Regions from separate parts of the Synechococcus sp. N5 genome, predicted to be linked through region 1. Evidence: predicted binding sites of a transcription regulator. Region 1 holds the regulator's gene; each other region holds the start of a gene.
What was found. The regulator NtcA, encoded in region 1, controls nitrogen genes in cyanobacteria. The targets are predictions, from matches to a motif close to GTANCNNNNGNTAC.
Positions count from the first base shown of each region.

Region 2: a site for NtcA is predicted at 1,678-1,691, ahead of DXY03_RS00430 (DUF4278 domain-containing protein). Genes of this name have one in related genera too.
Region 3: a site for NtcA is predicted at 2,188-2,201, ahead of DXY03_RS04740 (DUF4278 domain-containing protein). Genes of this name have one in related genera too.
Region 4: a site for NtcA is predicted at 1,682-1,695, ahead of DXY03_RS07125 (DUF4278 domain-containing protein). Genes of this name have one in related genera too.

Region 1 covers NZ_UCNI01000006.1:30,197-33,644, reverse strand. Annotated here, with positions in the region: gene DXY03_RS05580 (resolvase) at 1-360, opposite strand, end outside; gene DXY03_RS05575 (DUF3084 domain-containing protein) at 357-1,508, opposite strand; gene ntcA (global nitrogen regulator NtcA) at 1,536-2,252, opposite strand; gene rph (ribonuclease PH) at 2,311-3,054, opposite strand; gene DXY03_RS05560 (cob(I)yrinic acid a,c-diamide adenosyltransferase) at 3,200-3,448, shown strand, end outside.
Region 2 covers NZ_UCNI01000001.1:76,291-79,738, forward strand. Annotated here, with positions in the region: gene pepN (aminopeptidase N) at 1-286, shown strand, start outside; gene DXY03_RS00415 (transcriptional regulator) at 276-485, opposite strand; gene DXY03_RS00420 (hypothetical protein) at 569-838, opposite strand; gene DXY03_RS00425 (hypothetical protein) at 847-1,044, opposite strand; gene DXY03_RS11760 (hypothetical protein) at 1,137-1,373, opposite strand; gene DXY03_RS00430 (DUF4278 domain-containing protein) at 1,449-1,676, opposite strand; gene DXY03_RS00435 (hypothetical protein) at 1,870-2,268, opposite strand; gene DXY03_RS00440 (peroxiredoxin-like family protein) at 2,353-3,084, shown strand; gene DXY03_RS00445 (rhomboid family intramembrane serine protease) at 3,115-3,448, opposite strand, start outside.
Region 3 covers NZ_UCNI01000004.1:256-3,703, reverse strand. Annotated here, with positions in the region: gene DXY03_RS04750 (hypothetical protein) at 134-319, shown strand; gene DXY03_RS04745 (hypothetical protein) at 619-1,029, shown strand; gene DXY03_RS04740 (DUF4278 domain-containing protein) at 2,007-2,108, opposite strand; gene DXY03_RS04735 (hypothetical protein) at 3,173-3,370, shown strand.
Region 4 covers NZ_UCNI01000006.1:336,305-339,752, forward strand. Annotated here, with positions in the region: gene DXY03_RS07110 (Zn-dependent hydrolase) at 1-376, shown strand, start outside; gene DXY03_RS07115 (DUF1028 domain-containing protein) at 373-1,047, shown strand; gene DXY03_RS07120 (hypothetical protein) at 1,132-1,350, opposite strand; gene DXY03_RS07125 (DUF4278 domain-containing protein) at 1,431-1,598, opposite strand; gene DXY03_RS07130 (type 1 glutamine amidotransferase) at 1,790-2,548, opposite strand; gene ureC (urease subunit alpha) at 2,545-3,448, opposite strand, start outside.

The DNA of each region.
Region 1 (3,448 bases):
CAAAGCTGCAACAGCATCCAGATCCACCGGTGGAATGCGCAGTCCTGCCGGCAGCATCCGTCGCCAACCTCGAGCCGGCCATAGCGCCCAGTAACGCTGTCTTGCCCTCAGGGTTGTTCCCTGCTCCTGAACCACGGTGAGATGGCCCAGCCGTTCCAGTCGCTGGATCCAGGTTCTGCTTCCCGTGCCATCGCCGATCAGGATGCGGTCGAGAGCTTGGTCTTGATTCCACTGCTCCAGCCAGGGTTCGACGGCCTCCGGGGCCAGCACATGCCCTTCGCGCACGAGGCCGAGCTGAAGATCGGCCAGCACAAGACCACATTTGCAGCGGCCTGGATCGAGGACGGCCACCCGTTTCATGGGGAGGCCTGAATGGTGACGACGACAGGATCGGCACTGTCGCTGACCCCTGCGGAAATCACGTCCAAGACCACGCTTTGGCTGGGTCCTTCCATAAGGGTCTGGGCCAGTTGGGAGAGGGCTGATCCATCGAACTGAAGGCCTTCGGTCAGGGATCCCCGCCGCTGCACTTCGGCATAGGCCGAGGCCAGGAGAAGGTTCAATCGTGTGCGAATGCCCTCTGGAGTGCGTTCATCCGGTTGCAGTGTGGTGGTGGCCAGCACGTCACCGCGTTGCGTCACCGGCCGGTTTGGACGCACCTCGGGGAAGGCGTACACCGCTGTTTCGCCCCGCAGCACGTTGGTGGCTGAGCGCAGCGAGATCACCCAGATCTCCGGTTTGCGGATGATCCTTTGCAGGCGTTCCACATCGCTGCGCGGAACGCGGATCAACTGCCGTTCGGGTGCTTCGCCAGGTCGCACTTTCCCGTAGGCGTTGAGATTGGCCTCCTGCAACAGCCTGTCGACAGCCTGTTTGGCCTGGTCCGGAGCATCGAGTCGAACCGTTGCTCTTGCCAAGGTCTGTCCGCTGCTGATCACCACAGATCCACGCCTCAAGGCGACCAGATTGCGTTCCAGTTCTTTGAGTTCCTGCTCACCGGCTCGGATGCGGCTGCGAACGCTGTTGAGTTCGGCTTCCGTGCGCTGGATGTCCGCATCGCGGGAGGCGATGTCCTGGCTGAGGCGTTCACGTTCGGCTTTGAGTTGGGCCAGCTCCTTTTGAAGAGGAGCGAGTTCGAGGCGCAGGGTGTTGGCCCGTTGCTGCGATTGCTCGAGCTCAATGGCGATCCGTTTGGTTTCTGTTTGGGTCTTGTCTCGTTCCCGCTCGGCTGCCTCCAGCTGCTGACGGCTGTCTTGGAGTTTCTCCTGCAGGGCATCCAGTTCAAACAGGCCAACCCGCAACTGCCGGCTCACCAGAAGCATCAGGCCAAGTGAGAGTGCGCTGATCAGGCTGCCGGTCAACACCGTGATCAAAACGGCGGTGCGCCGTGGGCGCATGCTGAACAAACTCAGTCGCGCTTTGCCGACGCGGCTGCCCAAACGGTCGCCCAGGGTCGACAGCACGCCCCCGAGCACCAACAGAACCAGAATCAGTGCCCAGCCGCTCATGGCTGCACAAGTCGGGCGATGGCAGGCCTAGCTGAAGCGTTTGGCCAGCGCGATCGGATCCAGAACCGTGATTTTCTTGCGGTCAATCTGAACCAAACCGGATTGACGCAAGTCTCCCAGCAGACGCGTGATTGTCACGCGTGTTGAGCCAATTGCTTCAGCGATGGCCTGATGGGACAGGCGCAGGTCGATGGTGATGCCCAGCTCATCTGCCACGCCGAAGTCCCTGCAAAGCACCAGCAGGAAGCTCACCAGTCGGGATGACATGTCCCGATGGGTGAGGGTTTCAATCATCGTCTCGGTCTGCAGAATCCGGCTGGAGAGACCCTGAAGCAAGCGCAGGCCAACGCTGGTGTCTGCTTCGATGGCGGCCTTCACGGAGGTCGCTGGTGCAGTCACCATTTCGACCCGGGTAAAGGCCACAGCGTGATAGAACCGGTCGGACCGTTGACCTGTCAGCAGTGACAGCACCCCGAAGAGGCTGTTCTCGCGGAGCAGGGCCACGGTGATCTCTTCTCCCGATTCGTAGACGCGGGACAGACGAACGGCTCCCCGGCGGATCAGATACACCCGTTCTGCGGGATCTCCGGGGAAGAAGATGGTCTTGTTGCGATCCACCAGTTCACTGCTGGCGCCATCGAGATCCCGGATGATCTCCAGCAGAGAACGGTTGGCGGGCTCTGCGCTGGGAGCTGGAGCCACCATCTGCGGGGCGTATCGGCTGAAACCTCGGCTACTGGTCATGACATCCCCCTTGTGTGGCGAAGTTACGGAGCCGGCGGTGGCCGCCATGTAGCGGTTATTACGTAACGCTGCTGTGCTCCTTGAAGGCCTGGCGTTGCGCCTGCATCAGGGATGTCAATCCCGGCTCTGCTAAATCCAGCAGCTCATTGAGTTGCCTGCGACTGAAGGGCGCACCCTCCGCAGTTCCCTGGATTTCCAGCAGACGGCCATCGCCGGACTGCACAACGTTCAGGTCCACCTCGGCTCGGCTGTCTTCGCTGTAGTCCAGATCCAGCAAGGCCTGGCCATCAACCAAGCCCACGGATACAGCCGCCACCTGATCGATCAGGGGTGATTGCTCCAGCACTCCCTGGTCCACCAGGGATCGGCAGGCTTGGTCCAGGGCGAGCCAAGCCCCGGTGATCGAGGCCGTCCGGGTGCCGGCGTCCGCTTGGATCACGTCGCAGTCGATCAGCAAGGTGCGCTCTCCTAGACGCTTCATGTCGATCACGGCGCGCAGGCTTCGGCCGATCAGCCGCTGAATTTCCTGAGTGCGGCCCGAGAGTTTCATCAGCTCCCGTGATTGTCGCTGTGGGGTGGATCCGGGCAGCAACCGGTATTCGGCGCTGAGCCATCCCAATCCTTCTCCCTTGCGCCAGCGGGGAACTTTGTCCTCTAAGCAAACGCTGCAGAGAACAGCGGTTCGGCCGGTGTGAACCACAAGGGAGCTCAAGGCAAACCCCATGGGATTCCAGGTCACCGAGAACGGTCGCAACTGCTGCGGGCGACGGCCATCAGTGCGTTGTTCAGGGGATTGGCTCATCGGTGGTGTGCAGTTCGTCAAGCCTCGCAGGCGGTTGGTTCTCGCACTGTCCAAACACCATGGGTGGTGTCAATCCCCTTGTGGAATGTGATCTCGCCGCTACATTCAAGGTCTTGCCGGGGTCGCCCGGACAGATGCTTCCGTGATGACCACAAGCCTCGCCGACCCCCAATCCTTCCAAAATTCCCTGGATCGGGATCAGCAGGCCTTGCAACGGGCGGGCCTGAGGCCCTTGCCTGCCGTCTCTGATCCGCCACCCCTACATCTGGTGGCTCCCGAAGGGCAGCTGCAAGTGCATACGGCGCCTTATCGAGGCAGTTTCGCCAGTGTTCTCAGCCAGGCCATGCGAGCTGCCGGCTTGGGCAGTCGTGTTCTGATCAGTCAGTTCCTCAAA
Region 2 (3,448 bases), on a different contig from region 1:
CGATCCCCTGGCGCCCAATTCCCTTCGCGCTGTTCTCGGTGGATTTACCGCCAATGTTCAGGCGTTTCACGCCATCGATGGCAGCGGCTATCGGTTCATGGCGGAGCAGATCGCAGCGGTCGACTCCCGCAATCCGATCACCGCATCACGGATGGCCAAGGTGTTCAGTCGCTGCGGCAGTTACGGCCCCGATCGTCAAATGGTCATGCGTCAGGCCATCGACCAGCTGGCCGCCAAGCCTTTATCGGCGAACACCGCTGAGGTGGTGCAGTTGCTTACGACGTGACCACCACCAGCACGATCACCGCGATCAGCAGGATCACCAGCCAGCGTTTTGCGTTGCTGCCCCGCCTGCTTTGCGGTGTGGACCGTGCAGCTCGGCTACCGGCCGCAAGGCCGCAGTTCTGACAGACCAGCCGCCCGGCCATGGATCGGTCGGCACGAAACCGGCGGCTTCCGCAGTTCTGGCAGACGGTGACGGCCAAGGTCTCTCGATCAGCGCTTCACCAGCTTGCCTGGCGTGAGCCAGTGAGTCAGTGAGTCAGTCAGACAACAGCCCGTCAGCCAGTCAGTCCCGTTGCCAGCCATCGCAGCCGGCTTTGGCGCGTTGGCGCTTGGTGCGCCGGTAGCTCTCGTTCTGTGCGGCCAGAGCATCACTCGCCGCAGCAACAGCCGTGCTGTCCTTGCCTTCCGCAATGATCAAACGGTTGATGGCCATGGCGTTGCCCAGGCGATTCAGCACCTGATCGATCAAGCGACACTGATCAAATTCGGCGCGCCCCGCAGCCGGGATCCCCAGCAGGATCAGGCTCCAACACGCAGCACGCCAGCCTTTCATCGATCAGCTCAGGGGCTGTAGGTGATGGTGCACTGATAGCGGCTGCTGGCTCCCACATCAATGCTCTTGCAAGTGGTGTTGGTGATCGTTGCCCCTTTCGGGATCACCCGCATCGCCTCAGCGGTGGCGAACTGCTCGGACGGCCCTTGGGCTGTGGCCCGCTTGCCACCGGCAAGAGCTATGGATCCCAGAAGGAGGCTCGCCATCAACAGCGCCGCGTTTCGCATCGTTAGGGCCGGAAGGGGGGCTTCTCCTTTCGGTTTACACAGAACGCTTCCAGGTGACAGCCGTCCTGTGTTCAACAGCCACCCCGGCACCAGCGTTGGCGTTGCGGCCTTGGTTCAGCGTTGGCTTCGCTGGCTGGACTCGGTGCAGGGATTGGAGGTGGCGGCAACAACCCTGCGGGCTGAACGGGAAGACGTCGCGACCCCCATGCGGCATCAAAGGGAACCACCACGAGGGGGATCGGTTCCGCACTCTTTGCCGGCCAGGCCAAAGCACTGGACGCGATCAGGGCTGCGATCAGAAGTCTCATCGCGCCATTTTGCCGATCCTGCGGCCTCATGCCGTCACGTCGGCTGCGTTCTCAGTGCCCTACCCCAAGGCCTCTTCAGACTTTGGAGTAGGAGACGCCGCGGTAGGTGAGAGCAACGCTATTGCGAACGGATTTGATCTGCTCAGCCCGATAGCTTTTGCCCATGTATTTCAGTTGGATTGTTGGCCGCGTCGATACTGCTTCTGTCTTTGCATATTTGTTGCCCAAGAAAGTGAGTTCCATGGCGTGAATAGGGATGAGTAAAAACTTTTTGAGTTCTACGTTCTCGCCCGAATGCAGCAAGGTTCCGCTTGATACCTAGCTCTTTAGTCATTGTTAAGGCTGCGTCAGCTTGATACAAGTTCTGCTCTTAACCCCTGTCCTGGCAGGAGAAAGGGGTTGATTCGACTTGTGGGATTTTGTGTTTATTGATGTGAAGCCGTTGAAATATTTGTTGGTTTTGTATGCGCTGTTGAACTTATCTTGATTGATTCTCTCAGGCTTCAGGCTTGGAGCGCTCCTCTGTTTGCACTTTGCTGCAGCGTTGGCATGCGGCAATCCTGTCTTTGTGGTGTTCCGGCAGCGTTAGCCGGAATGGGTCCACGTCAAATTCGTAGCCACAGGAGCAGCGGGCATGGAACTTCAGTTTTTTCGCTTTTTTGAGTCGCTTTAAAAGGGTGACGTTGCCAAAAACTTGATCGGGCTTGAACCGCTCCAGCTTGGTGCGTTCCTCCGGCGCATGCTTCACCCGGGCCTTGTGCAGGGCGTTGCGCACGGAGTTTTCACTGCCTTTGCCCAGGATCTTGGGGATCTGCAGGATCGATCGCCCTTCCTGCAGATACAGACGCTTGATCTCCTCGATCTCAGCACTTGTGAAGCCAGATTTCTTGCCCACCTGCTCCCTGCCTTTGATTTGAGTCTCTCAGGCGGTGCGCAAGCGCCATCCACGTTCTCGGAGGCGAAATGTCAGCCTGTCGGGATGATCCCACTCGACCCACTGCTGCAACGGCTGGCCGGAGTTGCCGGCATGGAGAGCGGTTGCAAGCGCCTTGTTGTTGTGCAGGGCCAGCTGGGGGATTTCGACTCGATCGAATACGCCCAGGCGCTGGTGCCAAGGCTGCCCCAGTTGGCGGCGCTTGGGGTCAAGGTTCAGCTGTTCGGCATTGGCAACGCCGCCAGTGCCGAACGCTTCGCGGCCTTCACCGGCTTTCCCCTCCAGCAGCTGATCGCCGATCCATCACCCCAGCTGCATCAGGCCCTGGGGTTGGAGGCCGGCTTGAAGCTCCCCGGTGGGCCCTGGCCTGGTTTTCTGTTGATGTGCGCCGGCGTGGGCTCGCCGGGCACCCTGCGCGAGGTGTTGCGCGGTTACACCGGAGATCGCTCGGCGGCCCAGATCTTCGACGACGAAGAGTGGGTTGAAGCCTTTCCTCTGCCGCGCTTCCGGGGGGCTCTGTTCCGCCAGGCCGGTGGTGCCGGGTTCCAGCGACCGTTTGAGCTCGCCACCAAGCGTTTGCGCAACATGAATGAAGTGCTCCGCAACTGGCGCACCTACGTGCCTTGTGACGACTACATCACCCAGCGCGGCGCCACCGTGTTGCTCGACGCCGATGACAGCGTGATCTATTTCCACCGCGCTCAAAGCCTGCTCGGCTACTCCGCCACCATGGAGCGCCCCTTGGCGTTTCTCGATGAGGTTCTGGCCCAGGGCTGAGCTCAACTGACTGTTTTCAACTGGCCGTCTTCACCTGACAGTGTGCTCGCGATACACCGCAAGAGCCGCCACCAATCCGCCAATGAACCCTGCGCTGTGGCCGATCCAGCTGACGCCAGCGGGTGAGACAACGGGGATCAAGGCGATCAGGGCTGAGCCGTAAAGCCAGAACGCCACCAGCCCCAGAGCGATGGAGAGGATGCGGCGTTCCAACCAGCCGATCAGCAGCATGTAGCCCAGCAGTCCGTAAACCACGCCTGAGAGTCCATGGCTTCGGGCGGGCCAGAACAGGGCTACCGGAATGTTGATCAGCAGCACCGACAGCCAGACGCTCATGTAATCGCGCATCCCCCGGCTGAGCACC
Region 3 (3,448 bases), on a different contig from region 1:
CAGACCTAAGAAGCCGATCCAAAGAAGGTCGAACGGAGTGTATTGCGTTCAGCTGCATCTGGGCGGCAGGCGTGTGATGCGTTCTCTGCAGACCAGGGGCAGCGAGGTTGCTCACCTGCGAGCAGGTCAGGCAATGGCGGAACTTGAGGCTGCGCACAGGGCCCAGCAGCAAGGTGTGACCAGGTGGAAGGAAGCCAGGGAGTTCGTCAACTTGCTCGAACTAGCTGATGCCGCCGACATACAGACCGCCGCCGAGAACTACACGGGCAAGTGGGAGCAAGACGAGGTCACTGGGGACTACCTCGATCCGAATACCTAAGCACTCGCTAAAGCCTTGAATAACAGGCAAGTACCAGTCGTCTGGAACGATCTGATTCGTGAGGTGGAGCGGATCCGCAGGAGAAAGAACCAGTTGCCCCTGTCAGCCAGCTGGCATCGAAACGTGGGTATCGCCTAAAGCACTGTCCTTTCGAACTGGCTGAGGCCACTCCAGAAGCCATCAGGGAGTGGATCGATCAAATGCAGGACTCAGGACTTAGTGGTCTGACCATCAACAGCAAGTGCTCACTGCTGTCGGGGCTGGTCTCCATGTGCATGAAGTCTGGGTTGCTCCGAGGGATGGCGATGAACCCCTTTGATACTGCGGACTACAGCGCAGGGGAAGCAGACCACATCTATACAGCTGCCGAAAAGGACTATCGCGATCTGTTGGGCCTTTTGCCGAAGCTCCTCGATAGACAGCTCATCCCTGTCTTGATTCAGGTCTATTGCGGTACCCGGATTAGTGAAGTCAGAAAGCGGAACCGTGAAGACTTCGATTTGGAGCTCGGCACGATGCAAATTGCTTTAGGCACCGCAAAGAACAAGGCTTCTGTCAGGACAATTCCGTTGCCGCCCAAGGTTGTAGCGCTGCTGAACCAGTTTCCTTTTGAAAAGGGCTGGGGGACGGCCTCTCAAATCAATCTCAGGCTGAAGAGCCTCAACCCTTACCTGACCCCCATAGCTTTCGCCATGGCATTACAGACTTAGGGAGGAGCAATCAGGTAGATCCTGCTCACATCGAGGCACTGCTTGGTCATAGGCTTTCGATCAGTCAGATGTCTAACGTTTATGGACATGGATATGACCCAGAGGTTTTAAGAAATGCGCTGACTCCTGTATGGAAACAGATTGACTCGTGGTTGCTTGATTGAGGCAATTGCGTTTCTCTATGGTGCAGTCATTCATTTCAATCAAGAAGAGTCAGCTTGTGCCTGCATGCCTCTCTAAGGCTTCTGTTTTGCGCATAATGATGAATCACAAGGCAGCACTCTTGGCTCCATTCAGGGCCTTCTGGAAGGGTCTGGCGACCCCACATGTATACAGGGAGAAAGCATTTGCTTAAGCACCCATGTATACAGGGAGAAGCTTGCTGACTCCCTGTAAGTCAAAGCAAAGACATAAACACTCGTGGTTTGGAATCCACGTAAAAGAAATGGGTGACTCTGAATGCCTTCGGGAGTAAGTCGTCATTCGCGCCGTCAGACGCCAGGGATCAAGCAGCTTTAGGCACTGCTTAGTAGAGCCCGTTATCTGACCCCGTCAGCGTGACGCAGTAACACAGCGGCACCACCAGGAACTCAAGTGAAACCAATCCATTTTTGGATTGTCTTGATGGTTCATGTTTACGGAGTACGTGCTTTAGGCGGAGCCTACGGCAACACTTCCCAAGCCGAATCTAAGTGAATATCTATTCAGGTATTTCACATGACCATCTGCCAGGACAATGAGCTACCAGCAGGTGATTACAAGTTTTCCGCGTGGAAAAAAATTGATTGCCTCAATTGACACATGAACCTTAAACAAGGTAACCACACCAAAGAACGAAGACGGAAGTGTCGATCATCGATACATACCCATCGCCCAATCGATTGTTGACCTGGCAGGTGAACGAGTAGAGGCTCAGCAGTGGCAAAACGAAGCCCCCGCCTAGGGCAGGGGCTTTGGATCTTCTGATTAAGCCTTGATCACTTGGCGTAGGAAACTCCGCGGTAGGTCAGAGCAGGTTTGTTGGAGTCGCCAGCCACTTTTTGCTGGTCGTACTTCTGGCCGCGATAGGTCAGGGTCATTTGAGGTTCCTCAGAAATCCAGGTCCCCGTTCCTTGGCCTGGTGATCTGCGCCTTGCAGAAGCGAGGTGAACGTTGTTGGTAGCGGTTGCTACAGATCCCTTATAAGGGAGGCGTCAACCCATGTGTCGTTCGGGCGGATACACAGTGCGTTTCTAGCTGGATTCAGCTCAGTGCCCTCATCCAATATCCAGGCAAGCGGAGCCCCGAGCGATTGAAGCTCCGCTGCACCACCAGCTCTGCCAGTTGCGGTGCAATTCATTCGTAACCGCACTGACTTCAGTCAGATCGCGTTACTTACTACCGAATCGCAGACAGGGTGATCCGCTGCAGCTCTATAGAGCAGATCACCTGAGCCAAGCCCACCACCCTCTCGTGGGGACGTGTCTCTATTGAAGTCATAGCTCTGATGGTCTGTGCTTTGCCACAGCCAGACAGGAGTTCAGTCCACGAGTTCAGTGTCTTTGCGGACAAACCAGTCGCTCTCATCCGCGAATCTCTTATCGATACGGCGCCGAGTCTCAACAACGTGTCGGCGTTGTGCCCACAATTCGCCAACGAACTTTGCGAGTCGTTCTCGGCGATCCCCAGCCTGCATTGACGCTGATGGATCCTGCTCCGTTATTTCTGGATATCCAGAGGACATTCAGATCGTGATGGTTGAACTCAACCCTTAGCCAGATCTTTGGCTGGAGGCCATTCCCCAAAAAGAAACCCCCGCCGAAGGCAGGGGCTCCAAAACGTCTCTCGGGAGTGTGACCTTGTTTCCACCCCGTGAGGTGTTTTTCCTCACAGATCAAGCATCTCTACTCAGCTGACACTGCGGAAGTCGTGGGTGGACGGTTTTTCGCTTGTCCTCAGCCAGTTTCTTGAGCTCAGCCCATCTCCATGACTCCTCCTCGGTGGCTGTTTTTTGAGCTTTCCCGCCACTATGGGGCCTCGGCTGAGAACGAGGCCTCACACCATTTCCACGCAGGGGGATCCGTCAGCCAGCGATCAGATCCCCCGAGCCAAGACCGCCGTTTACCTCGGCATCTCGTCTCATCTCCACCCATAGCCACGGATCATGAATCGGGTCTACATCGACTGGCTCTCAACGCTGCCCTGCAACCGCAAGCCGCAGAAGATCAACGCATGGATAGGTGGCTGGGCTCCACTGCCTGAAGAGATTGATCTGGCTGATTGCGAGGCTTGGCAGGACCGCGAGATTCAGCGGAATCACAATGGCTTTGTCGCTCGCCTGTGGCGTTGGGTCAAGCGCTGATAAAAAAAGGGAGGTCGGCCCCTCAGCCTGCTCCCCGCTCGACGCAATGAAGGCATCACGCCTTCGCTGAACACTGTG
Region 4 (3,448 bases), 310 kb from region 1:
GGATGTGGATCCGACCGTGCTCGATCAGTTGGTGGAGGAGTTGATGCAGCAGGTGGAGCGCATCGGTGCTGAAACGGGCTGCCCGATTGCGGTGGACCCTCAGTTCAGCGTTGATCCCACCCCCGCTGATGCTGTGGTGATGGCCACGATCGCTGAGGCCGCGGCCGATCTCGGCTTGTCCCACAGCCATCTCCCCAGCCGTGCCAGCCACGATGCGCAGGAGGTTGGCCGTCGTTGGCCGATGGGCATGATTTTTGTGCCCAGCCGGGGCGGCCTGAGTCATTCCGCTGCAGAGTTCACCAGTGACGAGCAGTGCTGGGCGGGCACCGCGGTGCTGCTGGAAACGTTGCTGCGGCTCGACCGTCAGCTGCCGTGACCTTTTCGATCCTGGCCCGGGACCCCAGCAACGGTCGCTTTGGTGTGGCCGTTGCCACCTGTCATCTGGCCGTTGGATCCACCGTGCCTCACATCCGCGCCGGGGTTGGTGCCGTCGCCACCCAGGCCCACACCAATCCGTATCTGGGGATTTGTGGCCTTGAGCGCCTGGAGCAGAGTTCGGATGCCGAGAGTGTTCTCACCAGCCTTCTTGCGGATGATCAGCACCGCGACCGGCGTCAGTTTCACCTGATCGATCTGGACGGTCGTACGGCCTGTTGGACGGGGCAGGATTGCGGCCCTTGGGCAGGGCATCGCCATCAGCGTGATCTGTCTGTTGCCGGCAATTGCTTGGTGGATGAGGGCGTGCTGGCAGCCATGGAGCAGGCCTTTCTCACCAGCGACCCCAGCTTGAAACTCGGCCGCCGCCTGATGATGGCTCTGCTGGCCGGGGAAGCGGCCGGTGGTGACCATCGTTCTCCCTTCTGCACGTCAGCGGCGGTGCAGGTGAGCGGAGAAGCGGCTTTCCCGCTGTTGGATCTGCGCGTTGATTTCCACGAGCGCGCCGTGGAGCAATTGATGGAGGTGTATGAGCGCAGTCAGGCCCTCTGGGCCCAGGAGTGGAGGGATGAACTGTCTGAGTTGCCGATGCTCAACCGCTTGGTGGCTTGAACTTACTGCGTCGTTGACGCCATTAAAAAAGCCCTGCAACACAGCCGTGTGCGGGGCTTTTTCAGGAATTCAATTCAGGCTTGTTCAGCTAGGGACGGATGCTTCCCACTCCACGTTCAGGCCGGCCTGACGTGCGTCGGTGATCAGGTCATCGATGCAATCCATGCCAAAGGCGGCTTGTCCAGACAGCAGGGCATCCCATTCCTGAGACGGAAAGTGGGTCTGCAGCCAGAACACGCCATGCACGCTGGAGGGACTCACTTGCACGAGGCCTTGGTCGAGGCGAGAGGTGATGAGATCCAACGTCTTAGCTGAAGCTGGATCTATTACGCCTCAATCCTCGGAACTGGAATGTTCGAGTTGCTACGGATTAAGAAGTTGGCCTAGCGCGTGTAGCGCACGCCCCGGTAAATCAGCTGCACCGGAGTGCGGTGGTTGTTGATCTGGCGGGCTTGGTACACGTTGCGGCGGTACACGAGCTGCACCCCGGGCTTGCCCTGAGTGGCGTTGTTTTGCTGGTACTGATGCCCGCGATAGAGAAGGGTGGTCATTGGATGGTCCTCGAAGCAAGCTCAGGTCCCCGTTCCATGGCCTGAGGCGAACTGCGCTTCGCGCGATGCGAAGTGAACGATCGGTAGCTGTTGCTACAGAAATATTGAAGCTCTTGCAAATGCCGAAGTGATGTTCAGGTTGATACCTCTTCAGAAAAGTTTTTGGTTTTATTTATTTTTGTGCGTAGGAATTAGTGGGTCTGGCTGATCTCAATCAGTTGATTGAGCACAGCATTGAAGAAGTTTCGGCCTTGTTCCTGGAGCGTGGTGCCCAGCCTGCGCCAGTCCTGGGTCAGGCGATCGGGCCCTTCAGCTCCAAGGGCGTTCACCACGTAGTCGTGGTCGTTGGCGATCCAGCGTTCCAGCGCATCGCCGTCGATCTCGAGGTGGCATTGCAGGCCAATGGCGTGGGCTCCGATCCGAAACACCTGTTCGGCGCAGTGCAGTGAAGAACCCAGCAGGGTTGCATCAGCCGGGAGGTGGATGCGATCACCATGCCAATGCAGCACCAGAGTGCTGCGTGGTTGCCCTTTGAGCAGGGCCTCATCACTGGGATCCGCGACCCAGTGGATCGCGCCGAGCCCCAGTTCCTTCAGTTGCTGCGGTGGTGCTCCTACCTGCAGCGGTTGAACGCTGCCCCCTGCAGCCACAGCCAAGAGCTGCGCCCCGAGGCAGATGCCCAGCACCGGTCGGCGTTGCTGGTGCCAGGCCCTCAACCAGTCCAGTTCCTCCCTCAACCAGTCCATGCCTGGTTGGTCGTGATCGTTCACGCTCATTGGGCCACCGAGCACAAGGGCGATGCTGTTGGCACACGCCCTGGGGTCCGGCAGTGGGTCGCCCCGGTCGGGCCTCAGGATCTCGAGTGTCAGGCCCCGCTGCCGCGCCAGCTCTTCCACCAGTGCGGCGTCTTCGTGGTCCACGTGTTGGACCACCAGCAGCGTGGGGCTCAAAGCAGCAGGTAGCGCTGGGCGAGGGGCAGCACCTCGGCCGGCTCACAGGTGAGCAGCTCACCGTCGGCGAATACCTCATAGGTCTGTGGGTCCACGCTCACCTTGGGCAGCGCTGAATTCAGCTTGAGGGCGCTCTTGCCCACGCTGCGGGTGTCCTTCACCGCCATGCAGGTGCGCTCCAGCCCCAGCTGGCGTTGGATGTCGGCATCCATCGCCGCTTCGCTCACGAAGGTGAGACAACTGGGCGCGAGAGCTTTGCCGAAGGCGCCGAACATCGGCCGGCCGTGCACCGGGCCTGGGGTGGGAATCGAGGCGTTGGCATCGCCCATCTGGGCCCAGACGATCGAACCCCCCTTCACCACCAGTTCCGGGCGAATGCCGAAGAAGCCAGGCTTCCAAAGCACCAGATCGGCGAGCTTGCCGGTTTCGATCGACCCCACCTCGGTGCTGATGCCGTGAGCCAACGCCGGGTTGATCGTCACCTTGGCGATGTAACGCTTGAGGCGGTGGTTGTCGTTGCGAGCGGAATCTTCCGGCAGGGCACCGCGCTGCACCTTCATCTTGTGGGCGGTTTGGAAGGTGCGGGTGATCACCTCGCCCACGCGGCCCATGGCCTGCGAGTCGCTGGCGATGATTGAGAAGGCGCCGAGGTCGTGAAGGATGTCTTCGGCGGCGATCGTTTCGCGCCGGATCCTCGATTCGGCGAAGGCCACATCCTCGGGGATCTTCGGATCGAGGTGGTGGCACACCATCAGCATGTCGAGGTGCTCCTCGAGCGTGTTGCGGGTGTAGGGCCGGGTGGGGTTGGTGCTGCTGGGCAGCACGTTGGCCTCGCCGCAGATCTTGATGATGTCCGGGGCATGGCCGCCGCCGGCGCCTTCGGTGTGGAAGGTGTGGATG